DNA from 2 places in the Bradyrhizobium sp. USDA 3397 genome. Region 1 is predicted to be linked to the other one. Evidence: predicted binding sites of a transcription regulator. Region 1 holds the regulator's gene; the other holds the start of a gene.

Evidence for each region. The regulator LexA, encoded in region 1, represses DNA repair genes until DNA is damaged. The targets are predictions, from matches to a motif close to TGTTCNNNNTGTGTTCNG.
Region 2: ACVWYQ_RS37180 (putative DNA modification/repair radical SAM protein) is a predicted target of LexA. The motif match lies at 2,513-2,530, and genes of this name have one in related genera.

The regions. Positions count from the first base shown of each region.
Region 1 is NZ_JBSSDS010000001.1:1,245,027-1,255,322, forward strand. Features, by position in the region: gene ACVWYQ_RS05845 (bifunctional diguanylate cyclase/phosphodiesterase) at 1-280, shown strand, start outside; gene ACVWYQ_RS05850 (S41 family peptidase) at 362-1,696, opposite strand; gene ACVWYQ_RS05855 (alpha-hydroxy acid oxidase) at 1,999-3,132, shown strand; gene ACVWYQ_RS05860 (HAD family hydrolase) at 3,159-3,782, shown strand; gene ACVWYQ_RS05865 (hypothetical protein) at 3,941-4,144, shown strand; gene ACVWYQ_RS05870 (molybdopterin molybdotransferase MoeA) at 4,364-5,572, shown strand; gene lexA (transcriptional repressor LexA) at 5,749-6,450, shown strand; gene ACVWYQ_RS05880 (hypothetical protein) at 6,836-7,270, shown strand; gene ACVWYQ_RS05885 (GAF domain-containing protein) at 7,488-8,429, shown strand; gene ACVWYQ_RS05890 (ComEC/Rec2 family competence protein) at 8,436-10,296, opposite strand, start outside.
Region 2 is NZ_JBSSDS010000001.1:8,003,061-8,013,356, forward strand. Features, by position in the region: gene ACVWYQ_RS37175 (UdgX family uracil-DNA binding protein) at 1-1,197, opposite strand, end outside; gene ACVWYQ_RS37180 (putative DNA modification/repair radical SAM protein) at 1,197-2,432, opposite strand; gene ACVWYQ_RS37185 (ImuA family protein) at 2,595-3,383, shown strand; gene ACVWYQ_RS37190 (Y-family DNA polymerase) at 3,280-4,875, shown strand; gene ACVWYQ_RS37195 (error-prone DNA polymerase) at 4,872-8,345, shown strand; gene ACVWYQ_RS37200 (SDR family NAD(P)-dependent oxidoreductase) at 8,585-9,355, opposite strand; gene ACVWYQ_RS37205 (hypothetical protein) at 9,530-9,817, opposite strand; gene ACVWYQ_RS37210 (CoA transferase) at 9,927-10,296, shown strand, end outside.

The sequences.
Region 1 (10,296 bases):
CCGCTGCTTCGTCGAGGACATCGCCCGTCCCGACGGCTCCGCCAGCATCGTTCAAGCCGTCGTCAACCTGGCGGCCGCCCGTCGCATGACCACGACGGCCGAGGGCGTCGAGACCGAGGAGCAGCAGCGTCTGCTGCGCACGCTCGGATGCTCCGAGATGCAGGGCTATCTGTTCAGCGCCGCCAAACCCGCCGACAAGATGCTGGAGCTGTTCGCGCTGCACCGCAGCCGGCTCGCCCGGCGCGAAAGCCGCGAGAGCCGCCGCCGCGAGGTCGGTTAGGCCGAAACGGCGCTGCAAACCAAATCGCCCGGAAGCGGTCCTCCGCTCCCGGGCGAAACATGATCCGAAACGTCGTAAGATCTAGTTCGGCACTGCAGACTTCGTCGCTGGCTTGGCAGCGACGGCATTTGCCGTAACGCCGTGGAGGAAGTCGTAGGCTGCGTGCAGAGCCTTATCGTCCTTCTCTTCCGGCGGAACGTAGGACTGCGATCCGGTCTGCTCGGTGCCGTCGGCCGACAGATGCCCGCGCATCTGGGATTCCGCCATGGTGTCCATCCGCCCCTTCAGCTCGGGCGGCACGTCCTGGAGGATCTCGATGTCGGGCGCGATGCCCTGGGCCTGGATCGAGCGGCCCGACGGCGTGTAGTAGCGTGCCGTGGTCAGCGCCAGCGCGCCATTGCCGGAGCCGAGCGGAATGATGGTCTGCACCGAGCCCTTGCCGAACGATCGCGTGCCGATCAACGTCGCGCGCTTGTGGTCGTGCAGTGCACCGGCAACGATCTCCGAGGCCGAGGCCGAGCCGCCGTTGATCAGCACCACGATCGGCTTGCCTTTGGTGAGGTCGCCGCCATGGGCGGTGAAGCGCTGGGTTTCTTCCGGACTGCGGCCGCGGGTCGAAACGACCTCGCCGCGCTGCAGGAAGGCGCTCGACACCGACACGGCCTGGTCGAGCAGGCCGCCCGGATTGTTGCGCAGATCAACCACGTAGCCGGCGAGCTTCTCCGGCGGGACCTGCTTGGAGACCGAGGCGATCGCCTTCTTCAGGCCGTCGGCGGTCTGCTCGTTGAACGAGGTGATGCGGATATAGCCGATGTCGCCGTTCTCGACGCGGAAGCGCACCGGACGCACATGGATGATCTCGCGCGTGATCGCAACCTCGAGCGGCGCATCCGCGCCCTTGCGGATGATGGTCAGCTTGGTCTTGGTGTCGACCGGTCCCTTCATCTTGTTGACCGCCTGCTCGAGCGTCATGCCCTGCACGGCCTCGCCGTCGATCTTGCCGATGAGGTCGCCGGACATGATGCCGGCCTTCGAAGCCGGCGTGTCGTCGATCGGCGAGACGACCTTGACGAGGCCATCCTCCATCGTGACCTCGATGCCGAGCCCGCCGAACTCGCCGGAGGTGGTCTCCTGCATCTCGGTCCAGGCCTTGGCGTTCATGTAGCGCGAATGCGGGTCGAGCGAGGTCACCATGCCGGTGATCGCCCCCTCGATCAGCTTGGCATTGTCCGGCTTCTCGACATAGCTGGCCTTGACCCGCTCGAACACCGCGCCGAACAGATTGAGCTGGGAATAAGCATCATTCGCACTCACTGCCGCCCGCGCTGCCCATACGCCGCCCTGCGGGCTGGCTACCAGAAGGGTCAGGCACGCTCCCGTGAGCGCGCCCAGGGGGAACAGCAGGGTTTTCCGCATGAAGGTGCCTTTTGCTTGGCGTTTCTCTTGAGGCTGGGAAACGCCATGCAAATGGCGATCCAGTCCATCTCTCACAATACCATTCTGGTTTCTTCAAGGCCGGGATGCCGCGCTGGCGGGTACACCGAAGAAATCTCTTCGCCTTGGCCTAAACTTTTGGCAACGTTCCGAAACTGTTTCGAAGCAACACGACGCCGGTCCGAGCCGCTCACGCCTCGCAGCTATGCGATTTTAGGATGGTTTTGGAGGGCCGGACGCGATAGGCGATGGCGACAAGACTTCAAATTCTCGGGAGGACAACAATGAATGAAGCGCCCCGCATCCGGCCGGAACGGAACGTCGAGCTCGGCGCCAGCGACGAGCCGTTCCAGAACCTGCACGAGTTCATCCGGAAGGCGCGCGCCAACCTCAACCAGAATGCCTGGGACTACATCGTCGGCGCCGCCGAGACCGAGACCACGATGCGGCGCAATCGCATGGCGCTCGACGAGATCGCCTTCCGCCCGCGCGTGCTGCGCGACGTGCGCAGGATCGATGGCAGCGTCGAGCAGTTCGGCCGCAAGCTGCGTCTGCCGGTGGTGCTGGCTCCCGTCGGCGCACTCGAGATCTTCGATCCGGATGGCGCGGCGAGCGTCGCGCGCGCTGCAGGCAGGTTCGGCGCCGCGCACATGCTGAGCTCGGTGTCCGAGCCCGGCCTCGAGACGACCGCCGAGGCTGCCCCCGATGCACTGCGTCTCTATCAGCTCTATGTCCGCGGCGACGATGCTTTCGTCGCCGATGTCGTCAGCCGGGCCGAGAAGAACGCCTATGCCGCCTTCTGCCTGACCGTCGACACCGCCCATTACAGCCGTCGTGAACGTGACATCGCCAAGCGCTACGTTCGCGAGAGCCGCCTGCGCGCCACCGGCGGCGATTTCCAGAAGGGCCTGGAGTGGCGGACCGTGAAGATGATCAAGGATACGTTCAAAATTCCGCTGATCCTCAAGGGTATCGCCACGGCCGAGGATGCGCAGATCGCGCTCGATCACGGCGTCGAGTGGATCTACGTCTCCAACCATGGCGGACGCCAGCTCGACCACGGCCGCGGCGCCATGCACGTGCTGCCGGAGATCGTCGACGCCGTGAAGGGCCGCGCCAGGATCATGGTCGACGGCGGCTTTTGCCGCGGCACCGACATCGTCAAGGCGATCGCGGCGGGCGCCGACCTCGTCGGCATCGGCCGGCTGCAATGCTGGGCGCTGGCGGCAGCCGGCGAAGCCGGCGTCGCACGGATGCTGGAGCTGCTCGAAGACGAGGTGCTGCGCTGCCTCGGCCTCCTGGGCGCCACCTCATTCGCCGAGATCGATAAATCCTGCCTGCATCCGGCGACCGCCACCAACGCGCCCAGCGTGTTCAGCGCGTTCCCGCTGTTCGATCACGAGCCCTATCGTTACTGACGCGCCATACTGAAGTGAAGGACGCAATGACATCGCTCTCTCCCGGCAGCGCGGATGCGCTGCTGTTCGACCTCGGGCGCGTTGTGCTCGACATCGACTTCTCCAAGGCGATCGCCTGCTGGGCGGGACATGCCGGCTGCCAGCCCGAGGCCATCATCGCGCGCTATGTGCGCGACGAGGCCTACCGGTTGCACGAGATGGGCAAGATCAGCGATGCGGACTATTTCGCCTCGCTGCGGTCCTCGCTCGGGATCGGCATCTCGGATGCGCAATTCCTGGAAGGCTGGAACGCGATCTTCGCCGGCGAGATGCCTGATATCGCCGAGCTGCTGCCGCGGGCGGCGAAGCAGATGCCGCTCTATGCCTTCTCCAACACCAATCGGCCGCACGTCGACTATTTCTCGAAGGAATATGCCGGTCTGCTCGGCCATTTCCGCGAGCTGTATCTGTCCTCCAGCATCGGCCTGCGCAAACCGGATGCCGAGGCCTTCGACCATGTCGTGGCGGCGATCGGCGTGCCGGCCGAGCGCATCGTGTTCTTCGACGACCTCGCCGAGAACATCGAGGGAGCGCGGGCGCGGGGGTTGACCGCCGTGCATGTCACCTCGCCGCGCGATGTCGGGAACGCATTGAAAGCACTGGGGATCTGAGCCGCGGGAAAGCCCGGAGCGCGCTCACTTGCCGGAACAAAAACTGCTGAAATTGTGGAACCTGATCACTTTGTGCATTTTTATACAGAGTTCCGGGAACGGAATACCACCTTTCGGACTCATGAGTCCGTTGGGACTTCTACATTGGACTGATCGACGTGCTGGGCAAGACCTATCTCACCAAGCAAGCCTCTCTCCTGCTCGAATTCGCTAGAACCACCTCGGATTCTGACCTCTCCGCCAAGCTGATCAGCAAGGCCGCCGACCTGAAATCCCAGGCCGATCCGCTGCCCGACAAAGATCAGGGTCCCAAGGCGCCCGACGTCGCGGATTTCAGTCCAGGCGATCCGACGGAGCGTTGACCGATGCTGGCCGTGGCGCTCGTCATTCTCGTCCTTGCCATGGCAATCCTCGTTCCGGTCTGTCTCGCCTTCCGCATCATGCCGCGGCGGAGTTGAGCCGACCTCCTCCACCCCGCGATCACGCAGGATAAATCATCCCGCGTGCTGCTTTGCCTCACGCCTGCACTCGGCTAGAACTCTCGCCGCCCATTGACTGATGTGCTCAGCAGGAGTTCGCCCGTGGCCCTGATGCCGGTTTCTGACGCGCTTGCCGCGGTGTTGGCCGGCGTCGAGCCGCTGGCTGAACAGATGGTTTGCCTCGACGAGGCCTACCATCGTGTGCTCGCCCGCGATGTCGCGGCACGGCGCACGCAGCCGCCGGAGGCAATGTCGGCGATGGACGGCTATGCCGTGCGCACGGCGGACGCGGCATACGATTCGAGGTTGACCGTCGTCGGTGAGGTCGCGGCGGGCCGGCCGTTCGCGGGAAGCGTCGGCCCCGGCGAAGCCGTGCGGATCTTCACCGGCGGCGTCGTTCCCGACGGCGCCGATGCCGTCGTGATCCAGGAGGACACGGCTGCCGACGGCAAACATGTCACGATCAAGGAAGCCGCCATTTTCGGCCGGCACATCCGCCCTGCAGGCGTCGACTTCCGCGAAGGAGACGTGCTGCTGCGCAAGGGAATCCGTCTCACCGAGCGCGATCTCGCCCTTGCCGCCGGAATGAATCATCCGCATCTCGCCGTCATCCGCCGCCCGAGGGTTGCCGTTCTCGCCACCGGCGACGAGCTCGTGATGCCAGGCACCACGCCTGGTCGTGGCCAGATCGTCTATTCCAACGGCTATGCCCTGCATGCGCTCGCCCGCAGCGAGGGCGCCGAGACCATCGACCTCGGAATTGCCGCCGATACGCTGGAGGCGACGTCCGCCGGCATCCGCAGCGCGCGCGAGAGCGGCGCCGACATCCTGATCACGACCGGCGGTGCGTCGGTCGGCGACCACGACCTGGTCCAGCAGGCGCTCAAGGGCGAAGGCATCGCGATGGCGTTCTGGAAGATCGCGATTCGGCCCGGCAAGCCGATGATGCACGGTCGACTAGGCGCGATGCGCGTGATCGGCCTGCCCGGCAATCCCGTGTCGTCCTACGTGTGCGCCTTCCTGTTCATGGTGCCCTTGATTCGCGCCCTGTCGGGCCGTTCAGCGATTCATCATCAGCGCGAGCGCGCCGTGCTGGGCCGCGATCTCGCCGCCAACGACCAGCGCGAGGATTATCTGCGTGCGCGACTGGAGGTGCGCGACGACGGCACGCGCGTCGCCCTTCCCGTCAGCCATCAGGACTCCTCCCTGCTTGCGAATCTCGCTGCGGCACAGGTACTTCTCGTGCGTGCACCGTTCGCGCCGAAGGCCGAGGCAGGGACGCCTTGCGAGGTGCTCCGGCTGCCCGTCTGAGCCGCCCAGCCACACGCATTCCGCGAGTTTGGCCGCGTTCACCATAAATTAAGCAGTTGCGGAACACATATCGAACATATAGTGTCCGTTCATGATTTGTTTCGAGGATGTAGCGGCTTATTGCCGACTTCATCGTCTCGGAATCGAACGACATCAACCGGGGGACTTTGGTCGAGATGTTGACGCGCAAACAATACGAGCTTCTGCGGTTCATCAGCGAGCGTCTGAAGGAAAGCGGCGTGCCGCCGTCCTTCGACGAGATGAAGGATGCGCTCGACCTGCGCTCGAAGTCAGGCATCCATCGCCTGATCACTGCGCTCGAGGAGCGCGGCTTCATTCGCCGCCTGCCCAACCGTGCCCGTGCCATCGAGGTGATCAAGCTGCCCGAGCTCCAGGCCGCCGCCGGCAATCGCCGCGGCTTCACCCCGAGCGTCATCGAGGGCAATCTCGGCAAGGTGCGCGCGAGCTCCAGCCCGCCCGCGGACGAGGGCGAGCGCCCGGTCGCGGTGCCCGTGATGGGCCGCATCGCCGCCGGCACGCCGATCGAGGCACTGCAGACCCGCAGCCACACCATCAGCGTGCCGCCGGACATGCTCGGCTCGGGCGAGCACTACGCGCTCGAAGTGCGCGGCGATTCGATGGTCGAGGCCGGCATCCTCGACGGCGACATGGCGCTGATCCAGCGCAACGAGACCGCAAATACCGGCGACATCGTGGTGGCATTGATCGACGACGAGGAGGCCACGCTCAAGCGCTTCCGCCGCCGCGGCGCCTCGATCGCGCTCGAGCCCGCCAATGCCGCCTACGAGGTCCGCATTCTTCCGCCGAACCGCGTGAAGATCCAGGGCAAGTTGATCGGGCTTTACCGGAAGTACTGATACCGGAAGTCTCAAGCGCCGCGCGCGCTTCGATCGGCATCGGCGATCCAGGATCGGAGCGGATACTTGTCCGCTCCGGCTGGACGGTTTCTCTGGTTCTGCGCCGGCTGTCCGGTCCATCTTCCCGCGCGACATTCGCCCGCGCAGGCGCGCAGCCATTTCTGCTTCGCCGGTAGAGTTGTGCCGGCAGTGCTGATAGCTCCGGCCGAATGCAAGGACGCGAGGTTTGTTCCTATCGAATCCGGGAAAGATAATGTGATCGCGTGCTGCGAACGCGAGCCGCAGATTTGCCCATAACCGAGCAGAGCGTTGTATGCTTCCACTCTGATAGAGGCCTGCGCCTCGAAAGAGACGCGGGTCGCTATCCCAGCATGAGGAGCACCCGATGTGTGACTACAGCTTGCATGCCGTCGCGACGCGCCCCGCCGTAGTCGGCGAGACGATCGTCACGACAACCTTCCGCGGCACCTCGACGCGCGGCTTCGCTTCTGAAGCCGATCCCTCCGTCGCGGTCTGTCTGCTGCCGGGAACGGAGCTCGCTTTCGCCGACGACGTCCGCTACGACAACCGCTGGATCTGGACGCGCACCGTGAACTCTCGCGTCGGCAAGTTCGGCAAGATCGACCCGCACATTCCCGATCGCCATCATGACGCGATCGAATTTCCCGACGGCAAATATGTGCTGGTGACGCAGCTCGTCGAAGGCCAGCGCGCGACCGTGCTGCAATTGCCGGTGACGCAGCCGGCCCCCGAGCGCGAGCACAAGCCGCAGACCGTCGCCGACACGCGGCCCACGATCACGCGCCTGCCGATCGGCTGACGCCCTTCGGCCGAAAGGCCGAGCCCGGGATTGAAATTGCCGTCGCCGGCCGAGGCCGGCGAGCCCGGTGGGTTTTTGTTTCAGGACATTCGATCGGCGAGCCCGCCGCCGCGCCTCGTCGCCGCATGAAGTTTGGGCCGTCCTGCCTGAATTTTGAACGTTCGCTCCGCAGCCAAATGACCGATGCTGCAGTGGCTTGAGGCGGCGGACAGGCTCGATGAAGACCTTCATTCGCGTCGTTGAACTCTGGGTACCCGACCGGACGCGCATGCGGCTGGAATTCGGCGGCGGCCTCTACGACGAAGGGCTGTCCGCGTTCAAGGCCGTCAGCGAAGAGCTGCACTTCGGATATGACGAGGGACTTCCAGGCAAGGCCTGGGCCTGTGGCCACCCCGTCATCCTCACGAAATTCGCCAACTCCTATTTCAAGCGGACCGATCAGGCCGCTGCGGCCGGCCTCACCTGCGGCGTGGCGGTGCCGGTGTTCGCGGGCGAATTCCTGCAAGCCGTGCTGGTGCTGTTCTGCGGCGACGACGAGGCGCACGTCGGCGCGATCGAACTCTGGCACAACGATCCTGATCTCTCGCATGAGATGGGGCTCGTCGATGGCTATTACGGCACCGCGGACATGTTCGAATTCAACTCCCGCCACACCAGATTTCCGCGCGGCTTCGGCCTGCCCGGACGCACCTGGAAGGCGGGCCTGCCACTGATCATCAAGGACTTGCACGACGCCAAGAGCTTCTTGCGCTGGGAGGACGCCGCCAAGGTCGGGATCAATCTCGGCGTCGGCGTGCCCTACGGAACCGGTACCGACCAGACCTGGGTTCTGACATTCCTGTCCGCGCAGGCAACGCCGATTGCACGACGCTTCGAGATCTGGGTCCCGAACGAGGACCGTTCGGCGCTGGTCTTTCGCGCCGGCGATTGCAGCGCACAGACCGACCTCGCCGCACGCTATGCGGCGCAGTCCATCGCCAGGGGCGAAGGCAGCATCGGCGGCGCCTGGGCCGCCGGCATGCCCGCGCTCAACGACGATCTCACCCGTGACGGCTCGATAGCCGGCTCCGAAGCCTGCGCAGCCGGGCTGAGCCGAATGGTGGCCCTGCCGGTCATCGGCAACGGAAGGCTTGACGCCGTGCTGGCCTGGTATTTGTGATCCGCGTCAATCGTCGGCCTGCAAGTCGGCCTCCGATGGCGTTGCGTCCCGGCTGCGGGGCACGGCCGCCTTCGGCACCAGGCTGCCGTCGAAATCCCCCTCGCCGGCGCCGGCAGGCAGCCAGGGACGGCTTGCCCCTCTCGCTCTCACCGCCTGCACCGAAAAACCCTCTCCGCTTCGCGTCAGAGCCAGTGCGCCCTGACCGGCAAGACGCGCCCGATCGACCACCATCGCCGCGCAATCGGACGGCGCGGGCCGCGCCGTCACCACCAGCGCGGCGCGGCTGCAATCATCGGCCAGCGCGTCGATGCGCGTCGCCAACGCGATCAGTCGTCCGTCCGCGAGCGGCGCCACGCAGCCGGACTCGTCACACGACACCCCGCTCGCCATCGAGGCGTTACCGGCATCGCGCGGATCGGCATCGGCAGCCAACCACTCCTTCAGCAGGAAGCTGTCCTTGCTGGCGCGGATCACCTGCAAGCGCCCATCCCCGCCCCGGACCGCGACGCTCGCGCCGTCCCCGGCAATCAGGATATCCGGCTGCCGTACCGACAGTCCCCAGAGGATCGCTGCCAGCAGCACCAGGGCGCCGGACCAGCGCAAGGGCGTGCGCAACAGGCCCATCACGATGAGCCCGAGGCTCGCCGCGATCAGCGGCGCGATCCCGAAGGCGGGAATGCGGCCGACGGCGCCCGGCAGGGCCGCCACCCAGCGCGCGACCAGGACCATCCACTCGATGCCGATCCCCATCAACCACCAGAACACGCCGTCGAGCCCGAAGGGCGCCGCGAGCAGCCCCAACAGCCCGGCCGGCATCACCAGCGCCGAGACCACCGGCATGGCGCCGAGATTGGCGAGCACGCCGTATGGCGTCACGCGATGGAAGTGGAAGGCGGCGTATGGCGTGGTCGCGAGCCCCGCGATCAGCGAGGCCAGGAACAGCATCGCGATCTCGCGGCCGCCCCACAACGCGATCCGCGCCGTTGCGGAATGATCGGGCGAGGCGAGCAGGTTCGGCATGCCGATCTGCACCAGCGCCACCAGCCCGAGCGTTGCCGCAAACGACATCTGGAAGCTCGGATGCACCAACGCCTCCGGCGCGACCGCGAGCACGATCAGCGCCGCCACCGCCAGCGTGCGGAAGGTGATGGCGCGGCGGTCGACCATCACGGCGATCAGCACCACCGCCGTCATGAAGAAAGATCTTTGCGTCGCGACCTCCGCGCCCGACAGCAGAAGGTAAAACGCGGCCGCGACCAGCGCCGCCGCCGCCGACCACTTCTTGATGGCAAAGCCGGCCGCCAGCCCCGGGATCAAGGCCAGCAGCGCGCGCACCGCGAAGAAGACGACGCCGGCGACGACCGCCATGTGATAGCCGGAGATCGACAGCACATGGCCGAGTCCCGAGACGAACATGGCATCGTTCACGGGCGCGGTGATCGCATCGCGCCGCCCCGTGAGCAGCGCCGTCGCAATCGCGCGGTTGTCGCCTTCGAGCGTTGCGCGGATGCGCGCATCGATCGCGTCGCGCAGGCCCTGCATGAAGGCGGCATAGCGCAGCCGCAGGCCGCCGCCATCCGGCGGCGAGGACGCCGTGATCGCGCCCATCACGAAGCCGGAGGCGCCGATGCCCTGGAAGAACATGTCGCGCGAGAAATCGTAGCTGCCGGGGCGCACCGGTGAGATCGGCGGCATCAGCCGCGCCTTCAATTGCACGAAGCTGCCGACCTCCGGCGCCGTGCCCTTGCGCACCGAGAGGCGGACGCGCTCGAGCTTGACGTCGCTGCGCTGCGCCTCTATCGCGCTGACGCGCAGCACGAAGCGATCGGTGCGCTCGCGGATGTCGCGCGCTTCCACGAAGCCCGAC
Region 2 (10,296 bases), 6.8 Mb from region 1:
TTGGATTGTCGAAACTTCCCGCTCATACCATTGCCGGCACGCCCGGATCTCGGGTGTGTTCGGCTTCTGGTGCAGGCGAATCTTTCCGCGCGGCACGAATTTGAAGTGTTTCACCGCGTTGGTGACATAGACCTTCTTGCGGTCGACGCCGGCCTCCTCCAGCGCGCGATCGAGCATTTGCCCGGCCGGGCCGACGAAGGGATGGCCGGCGAGGTCTTCCTTGTCGCCGGGCTGCTCGCCGACCAGCATGATGTTGGCATTCTTCGGCCCTTCGCCGAACACGGTCTGTGTCGCGTCCTTGTAGAGATGGCAGGCGCGGCAATGCGCGGCCTCCTCGCGGAGCGTTTCGAGATCGTCGGCAGCTGGCTTGCGTCTCATCGGAGCCTCCGGCCGCTTCTGAGGCTTGTGCGGATCGGTTGCGGCATTGGCGATCATGGCGCCGGTCATGCGCTCGGCGTCTTCGATCAAGGGCTTAATGATCGAGGCCTCGGGCAGGTTCCTCCAATATTTCTTCGGCATCTCGGCCTGCATCGCCTTCACCTTGAGCCGGGCCGGATTGAAGATGCTGGCATAGTAGCGCCGCCAGGTTTCCTCCAGCCGGTCTTCGCCCGGCGCCTCGCTCTTGCTGACGCCCGGCGTGAAGGAGAGCGCATGGCCGTCCCAATGCGCGCAGAGGTCCGGCGTCAGGATCGACCAGGGCATGTCGGCAAAGCGCTTGGCGAAGAACGGCGCGGCGAGCTCGACGACGTGATGCTCCGGCTCGAACCAGGCGACGTAGTGCGCCTGGCGTTCCCTGCCGATCTCGCGGAAGCGCACGAAGGCATGCATCTTGTGCTCGTCGCGATAGACCGCTTTCGCCATGGCCGTGACAAGCGCGACATCGGGGTCGGTCGCGACCTCGATGAGATCGTGATTGTCCTTCAGCCGGAACAGCAGGCGATACAGGATCGCAAAGCGCTCGTTGTCGCGATGCAGGATCGCCGCCTTGGCAAGCTCGACGAATTTTGCCGAGACGGTGAACGTGCCGTCGTTCACCTCGAGGATCGGAGACGGCGCTTGCGGCGCGAACAGCTCGGCTTCACGGCCCTGCACGGTCCAGGTGGCCTCGCCGGGCGGCACGTGATGGAGCACGAGGCTACGCGCGGCTTTGCGCCAGCCGTCGAAATCGGTTTCGGTGTCGAGCATGATGTACTGCATCAGAAGCCAAATCCCAGTTGCGTTGCTTTCGGCTTGAACCGTTCGATCAGCCCGGCAGCATCGAGACGATGCGGTGCGGGACGGTGATCGCTGAGGACGATGAACGGCAGTGCCTTGTTGCGGGGCACATGCAGCCGCGCGAGGTCGGCGAGGCGGATCGTGGTGGTGCGCCGCGTCGCGAGGATGCGTTCGACCGTCCTGGTGCCGAAGCCCGGCACCCGCAGCAGCTCCTCGCGGCTGGCGCGGTTGACGTCGAGCGGGAAGCGGTCGCGGTGGCGCAGCGCCCAGGCGAGCTTGGGATCGATGTCGAGCGGCAGCATCGCGCTGTCGTCGACGATCTCACCGACGTCGAAGCCGTAGAACCGCATCAGCCAGTCGGCCTGGTAGAGCCGGTGCTCGCGCAGCAGCGGCGGCTGTATCAGAGGCAAAGCATGGCTCGCGTCGGGGATCGGGCTGAAGGCGGAGTAATAGACGCGCCGCAGCCGGTAGGCGCCGTAGAGATTGGCGCTGGTGTGGAGAATGGTGTGATCGGAGGCGCTATCTGCGCCGACGATCATCTGCGTACTTTGTCCGGCGGGCGCGAAGCGCTGCGGTTTGGCCTTTGTCTTCGCGCTGCGGCTGTCCTCGGCCTCGTCCAGCTTCAGCCGCAGCCGGCCCATGGTGCGGCGGATCGCGCGCACGTCCTTCTCCGGCGCGAATTGCTGCAGGCTCGTCTCTTCAGGCATCTCGATGTTGATCGAAAGGCGGTCGGCATACTTGCCGGCCTCGGCGATCAGCGCGTCGTCGGCCTCGGGAATGGTCTTCAGGTGGATGTAGCCGCGGAAGTGATGCTCCTCGCGCAGTTTTCGCGCGACGTTCACCACTTGCTCCATCGTGTAATCAGGGCTGCGGATGATGCCGGAGGAGAGGAATAGGCCCTCGATGTAATTGCGCCGGTAGAAGTCGAGCGTGAGCTTGACCAATTCGTCGATGGTGAAGCGGGCGCGTGGGACGTTCGAGGAGGCGCGGTTGACGCAATAAAGGCAATCGTAATTGCAGGCGTTGGTCAGCAGCACCTTGAGCAGGGAGATGCAGCGTCCGTCCGGCGCGTAGGAATGGCAGATGCCCATGCTTGGGGCGGTCGAGCCCATGCCCTTGCCGTCGCTGGAATCCCGCTTCTCGGTGCCGCTGGAAGCGCAGGATGCGTCGTATTTGGCGGCATCCGCCAGAATCTCCAGCTTGCGTTGTACGTCCATGTTTGAATCTCTTTGATTCCGCTCATGAATCTTTGGATGCGCCAATTCGATTGACTCTGCCGGCGCCGTTAGCTTTATATTAGAACATATCATGAACAAATGAGCCAGCTGCTGGTTCTCTTTTTGAGAGCCATCGGCAATCACCTCTGAGGAGCGGCGAGCATGAGCGGCGCACGTATGAGCGCGCTTGCGATCCTGCGCGGCCAGATCGAGCGCATCGAGACGGCGGAGGTCGTGCATCCGCGCGATCGCATCGCCCTCGGCCATGGCGCGGCCGACGCCGTGCTGAAAGGCGGGCTCGCGCGCGCGGCGATCCACGAGGTGTTTTGCGAAGGGCGTCAGGGCGCGGCTGCGACGGGGTTCGTCATGGGCCTTGCGGGACGCGTGAGCGCGCGCCGGCCGCTATTGTGGGTGCGGCAGGATTTTTCGGAGCTCGAAACCGGTGCGCTGTCGATGAGCGGGTTATCCGAGCTAGGCCTCGACCCTCGCCGTGTGGTGATGGTGCGCGCCGCCGATGTCGAGAGTGCGCTGCGCACCTCGGCCGACGCGCTCGCCTGCGATGCGCTGGGCGCCGTCGTGCTCGAGCTCTGGGGCGATGTCAGGCAGTTCGATCTGGTGGCAAGCCGCAAACTGACGCTGGCCGCGCAATCTTCCGGCGTTACCGGCCTCTTGCTGCGCATGGCGGCGCAGCCGCTGCCTTCGACCGCGGAGACACGATGGATGCTGCGTGCGGCGCATTCGCCTCCGGGCTCGATGTGGAGTGCCTGGGGCGCGCCGGTGTTCGATGCCGAGCTCTTGCGCAATCGTCATGGCCCGTGCGGCCGGTGGATCATGGAATGGAATTGTGATGAGTGCCAGTTCAGTGAACCCTCGACGTATCCTCAGCCTGTGGCTGCCGCGCCTGCCCATCGACAGGATCCAGCGGTTCGTTGGCAGCGCCGGGCTGGGTAAACCCAATCATGAGCCTGATATCGTCGTCATCAAGGACAACAATGCGCTGGTGATCCATGCGCTGGACGAGGCCGCCGAGCGCCTCGGTCTGTATATTGGCCAGCCGCTCGCCAATGCGCGGGCGATGTGCCCGGACTTGCGTGTGTTCGACGCCGATACCGTGGCCGATGCGAAGACGCTCAGCGATATCGCCGATTGGTGCGACCGTTTCACGCCGCTGGTGGCGCTCGATCCGCCGCACGGGTTGTTCCTGGACATCACCGGCTGCGCGCATCTGTTCGGCGGCGAGGCCGCGTTGTTGCGGACATTGGTCCGCGCATTAGCCCGTCAGGGCTTTGCCGTCAACGCGGCGATCGCCGGCACCTCGGTTTGTGCGCGCACGCTGACGCGGCAGGCCACGGGTACCATCGTGGCCGATGGCGGGGAGGCGGAGGCGATCAGGTCGTTTCCAGTCTCCGCGCTCGGTGCAGGTGAAGCCATCACCACCGGCCTGCGCCGCGCCGGGCTGAAGACCATCGGTGATGTCGCATCGCGCAGCGCCTCCGAGATCACGGCGCGGTTCGGCGCCCGGTTCTCCACGCTGCTCGCCCATGCGCTGGGGCAGGGCGATGCGCCGATCAGCCCGCGCAAACCGCCGCCCGATTACATCGTCGAAAAACGCTTTGCCGAGCCGATCGCGACCGACACCATGATCGCGATGACGCTGTCGCGGCTGGCCAATACGTTGATCGCGTCCATGGAGAAGCAGGGCAAAGGCGCGCGGCGGCTGGAAGCGGCATTCTTCCGCACCGATGGCGCGGTGCGTACGATCACGGTCGAGACTGGACGTCCGGTGACGCGAAGCGCCGTAATCGACCGCTTGTTCCGCGAGCGGCTCGATGCACTCGCCGATCCCCTCGATCCCGGCTTCGGCTTCGACATGGTGCGCCTATCGGCGAGCCGCACCGAGATCGTGGTGCAGGAGCAGCGCGATCTCGATGCCCATGTCCACGACAACGACGAGCTCGCCGCGCTGATCGACCGCATCGCCGCGCGCATCGGCGGCAAACGCGTCGTCGTGCACCTGCCGCAGGATACTCATATTCCCGAAAGCGCGGTGCTGGCCGCATCGGCGCAGCATCATCTCGCCGCTGCCATGCAGGCCGAATGGCCGGCGCGCGTCGCGAGCGAGCCGCCGCTGCGTCCCTTGCGCCTGTTCGACAAGCCGGAGCCGATCAAGGTGCCGTTCGCGACCGTGCCCGATGGCCCGCCGCATCAATTCACCTGGCGGCGCGCGCTGCATGCGGTGGTGCGGGTAGAGGGACCCGAGCGCATCGCGATGGAATGGTGGCGGCAGGACGGCAAGCAGCTGACGCGGGATTATTTCCGCATCGAGGATGCCGAGGGCCTGCGCTTCTGGATCTTTCGTGACGGTCTCTATGAAGGCGAGGTGTTCGACGGTGACGGCAAGCCGGCGTCTCCCGGCTGGTATGTGCATGGTCTCTTCGCATGAACAGCCCCGCTTATGCCGAGATCGGCATCACCACCAATTTCTCCTTCCTGCGCGGCGGCTCGGATCCGCGCGCCTATGTCCACCAGGCGAGCGCTTTAGGAATTCCTGTGATCGGCATTGCCGATCACAACACGCTCGCGGGTGTGGTGCGGGCCTACAAGGAGCTCGACAATGACAAGGTGCTGCACAAGCCGAAATTGTTGATCGGCGCCCGCATCGTCTTCGTTGACGGTACGCCCGACATCCTGGTCTATCCACGCGACCGCGCGGCCTATGGCCGGCTGTGCCAGCTCCTCACGAGAGGCAAGCGCGGCGACGACATCACGCGGATCGAGAAGGGGGAGTGCCGTCTCACCTTGGCCGATCTCCTGGAATTCTCGGAAGGCCAGCTCCTGGTGTTGACGTTGCCGCATCGTTTCGAGCCGGCGCGGGCGCTGGATGTCCTCGCAAAACTCAGGGATAGCCGTGCCGAGGGCGTGTGGCTCGCGGCGAGCCTGCTCTATCGCGGCGACGACAAGCGTCGCCTGTCGCGGCTTGATGATCTCGCCGCAAAGGCAAAGGTGCCGCTGCTCGCGACCAACGAGGTGCTGTATCACGATCCCCGCCGCCGTCCGCTCCAGGACGTGCTGACCTGCATCCGGGAAAAGACCACGATCGAGGCGATTGGGCGGAAGCTCGAGGCCAATGCCGAGCGCTTCCTGAAGACGCCACGCGAAATGGCGCGGCTGTTCCGGGATTTTCCCGAAGCGATCGCGCAGACCCTGCGCTTTGCGGACGCAATCGAGTTCTCGCTCGATCAGCTCAAGTACCAATATCCCGACGAGCCGGTGCCGCCGGGCAAGACCGCGCAAGGGCATCTGGAGGATCTGACCTGGGCGGGCGTCGACAAATATTTCGGCGGCAAGATCGGCGACAAGCTGCGCGCGACTCTCAACAAGGAGCTCGCGCTGATTGCCGAGCTGAAATACGCGCATTATTTCCTCACCGTGCACGATATCGTGCACTACGCGCGCAGCCAGAACATTTTGTGCCAGGGTCGCGGCTCGGCGGCGAACTCGGCCGTATGCTACGTGCTCGGCATCACCTCGGTCGACCCGACCAAGGTGGACCTCTTGTTCGAGCGCTTCATCTCCAAGGAACGGCTGGAGCCGCCCGACATCGACGTCGATTTCGAGCATTCGCGGCGCGAGGAGGTGATGCAATATGTCTACCGCCGCTACGGTCGCCACCGCGCCGCGATCATCGCCACCGTCATCCATTATCGCCCGCGCAGCGCCATCCGCGACGTCGGCAAGGCGCTCGGCCTGACCGAGGACGTCACCGCCGCGCTCGCCGACACCGTCTGGGGCAGCTGGGGCAAGGGCCTCAACGACATGCAGGTCCGGCAGGCCGGGCTTGATCCCGGCAATCCCATGATCAATCTCGCGGTCGAGCTTGCGACCGAGCTGATCGAATTCCCGCGCCATCTGTCCCAGCATGTCGGCGGCTATGTGCTGACGCAGGACCGGCTCGACACCTATGTGCCGATCGGCAATGCCGCGATGGACGATCGCACCTTCATCGAATGGGACAAGGACGACGTCGACGCGCTGAGCATGATGAAGGTCGACGTGCTCGCCCTGGGTATGCTGACCTGCATCAGGAAATGTTTTGATCTCATCGACCAGCACAAGGGCGAGCGTTTTGTGCTGGCGAGCGTCCCCCAGGACGACCCCAGGGTTTACGACATGCTGTGCCGCGGGGAATCGCTCGGCGTGTTCCAGGTCGAAAGCCGCGCCCAGATGAACATGCTGCCACGGCTGAAGCCGCGCACCTTCTACGATCTCGTCATCGAGGTCGCGATCGTGCGCCCCGGGCCGATCCAGGGCGACATGGTGCATCCTTACTTGCGGCGGCGGAACGGGCTCGAGAAGGTGAGCTACCCCTCGCCGTCGCCGGAGCATGGCGACAAGGACGAGCTCTACAAGGTGCTGCACAAGACGCTCGGTGTCCCGCTGTTCCAGGAGCAGGCGATGCGCATTGCAATCGAGGCCGCGCACTTCACCTCCGAGGAAGCCAACGGCCTGCGCCGCTCGATGGCGACCTTCCGCAATGTCGGCACTATCGGCCAGTACGAGGAGAAGCTGATCGGCAACATGGTCGCCCGCGGCTACGATCCCAATTTCGCCAAGAGCTGCTTTGACCAGATCAAGGGATTTGGCTCCTACGGCTTCCCGGAGAGCCATGCTGCGAGCTTTGCACAGCTGGTCTATATCTCGTCATGGCTGAAGCACTATCACCCCGACGCCTTCTGCTGCAGCCTGTTGAACTCGCAGCCGATGGGCTTCTATGCACCGGCGCAGATCGTCGGCGATGCCCGCAAGAACGGCGTCGAGGTACGCGACATCGACGTGTCCTACAGCTTTGCGCAGAACACGCTGGAGGAGGGGAGCGGCAAATTCTGCGCCGTGCGGCTGGGCTTCCGCCAGATCGATGGATTTCATTGGCTGGACGAGGATGAGGAGCGCCTGAAGCGCTCTCAGCTGTCATTCCATAGCGATGCGCCAGCGTCGAGCCCGGAATCCACGATCGGGAGTATGGATTCTAAGGTGCGCAATTGCGCACCAGAGCTCGCGCCAAGATGCGCGCCCCGGAATGACGACGTGGAGAGAGTGCCCGACTGGGCCGACCGCATCGTCGCCGCGCGCAACCGTCGTCCCTTCACCTCGCTGGAGGATTTCGCCCGCGACACCGGCCTGCCCAAGCGCGCGCTGATCCTCTTGGCGGATGCCGATGCGTTCCGCTCGCTCGGGCTCGATCGCCGCGAAGCGCTGTGGCAGGTGCGGCGGCTGCCTGACGACATGCCGCTGCCGCTATTCGAGGCGGCGACCGCGCGCGAGCAGCCGGACGAAGGCGCAAAGCCGCTGCCGGTGATGCCGCGCGCAGAGCAGGTGGTTGCCGACTACCAGACCATCCGCCTGTCGCTGAAGGGACATCCGATGGAATTCTTGCGTGAGATGTTTACGCGCGAGCGTATCGTCGCCTGCAAGGAGATCAGCCATGAGAACGAGCGGCGACGCGTCCGCTGCGCCGGCGTGGTCCTGGTGCGACAGCGGCCGGGCAGCGCCAGCGGCGTCGTGTTCATGACGCTGGAGGACGAAACCGGCATCGCCAATGTCGTGGTCTGGCCCAAGATCATGGAGCAGTACCGGAAAGAGGTGATGGGCGCACGCCTCATCCTGGTCGAAGGCTACATCCAGAGCAGCCCGGAGAAGGTGACGCATCTCATCGCCCAGCGCATGGTCGACCGCTCGCACGATCTGGTCGGATTGGCCAACGATGCGCTCGGCCGCAAGCATCCGCTGCCCGCCGGCGCCACCGTGGTCGAGCCGCTCAACGAAGATCCCCGCGCGCTTACGGACATGCCTGCGCAAAAAATCCGCCACCCCCGCAACGTCCGCATCCTGCCGCCGTCGCGGGATTTCCATTGAGGCTCGTGCCTCTCGCAAAGCTGCAGTAGGGTGGACAAAGGCGCGTAAGCGCCGTGCCCACCTTAGAGCATGATCCGGAAAAGTGTGAAGCGGTTTTCCGAAAAGATCATGCTCAAACAATAACCTAAAGCGCGATGACGAATAATCCTAATCGCATCGCGCTTTAGCATCTCGTTGCGAAAGCGGTGGGCACGCTTCGCTTTGCCACCCTACAAGCTCGTCGCTGATGATGCCGTCCCTTAAAAGTTCACCCGGTTCGAGATCGCGCCATCCACCACCAGATTCGAGCCCGTCGTGAACCCCGACACCGGGCTGGCCAGAAACACCGCCGCGCTCGCGATGTCCTGCGGCGTCGCCATGCGGCCGGTCGGATTGCGCTTCATCGCGTCCTGGTACCGCTCCGGCATGTTCTTCTCGATCATCTCCCAGACGCCGCCCTTGAAATAGACGGTGCCGGGCGACACGACATTCACGCGGATCTTCTTCTTCGCGTATTGCCGCGCCAGTCCCTTGGCCATGTGGATCAGCGCGGCCTTGATCGGGCCGTAGGAGCTGGCCGCGTCCGCCTGCGCCGCTGAAATCGACGAGATGATCACGAACGCGGCATCGCCGCTGCCGGCGCCGCTTGTCTCGAGGAACGGCCGTGCGGCGTCGAAGGCGTGCACGGCGCCGAGCACGTCGAGCCGGAAATTCTGCTCCCAGGATGCGGGATCGTGCCCTTGCGCCATTGCGCCGGCATTGGAAAACAAAAGGTCGATGCCGCCGAGCTCTTTTGCTGCAGCCTCGATCCAGTTTTTGAGCGCCGCGCCGTCGGTGACGTCGACCGGGCCGCCGGTGGCGTTGATGCCGCTCGCCTTCAACTCCGCGACGGTGGTAGCAACCTGATCGGCGTTGCGGGCGCACACCGCGACATTGGCACCTTCACCGGCCAGCGTCGCCGCAATCGCCCGCCCGATGCCGCGCGTGCCGCCGAGCACGACGGCGTTCTTGCCTTTGAGACCGAGATCCATGGTTGGCTCCGTTTTGTTGGTCGTGCGACTGTAGCTGTTTCAAGAAAGCTTCAGAAGTCTCTCGATCGTCATTGCGAGGAGCGCTTGCGACGAAGCAATCCAGACTGCAGCCGCGGAAAGATCCTGGATTGCTTCGCTGCGCTCGCAATGACGTGGGGAGAGGCAGGGCCCACCTCACTCGGGCGCCGCCCCGACCGGCGGGCCACCGGGCGGCCGGTGCAGGAAGGTCAGCGAGGCATAGGCACCGGCCCAGGAGCCGATCGCAGCGAAGGCGACATAGAAGGCGTTCTCGGTGTAGCTGATCACGGCGTAAGAGGAGAGCAGGTACCAGATCGCGCTCCAGTTCGCCGCGGGGATGCGCTTGCGGGCGATCACGGCCGAGGTGAACATGACATAGACGGCGTCGGTGGCCGCCGTCGCGATGAACACGGCACCTGCGATGAGGGGATCGATGGCGACCATTGCATTCCCTTATGTGCTGATGGATGGTCGTAAAAATACAGCATGATCCGGAAAAGTGTGCAGCGGTTTTCCGAAAGATCATGCTCAATCGCAAGGGAGAGAAGCGGTCATGCAAAGCCCCGCCGACATCCTCGAGGGCATCTGGACCTCCGCTGGCGGGGATCCGACAGCGCTCGGCCGCGTGCGGCTGACTGGCGAGGAGCCGCAAATACCGTCCTCGTTTCGCGTTGCCGTCGCCGGCCAGACCACGATCGCGGCGGCCGGCCTTGCCGCCGCCGAGATATGGAAGCTGCGCAGCGGCGAGGCGCAGGACGTCTCCGTCGACATCCGCCACGCTGTCGCCGAATGCCGTTCCGAGCGCTATCTGCGCCTCGACGACAAGCCGCCGCCGCCGGCTTGGGACGCGATCGCCGGCGTCTACCGAACCGGCGATGGCCGCTTCGTTCGCTGCCACACCAATTTTCCGCATCACCGCGACG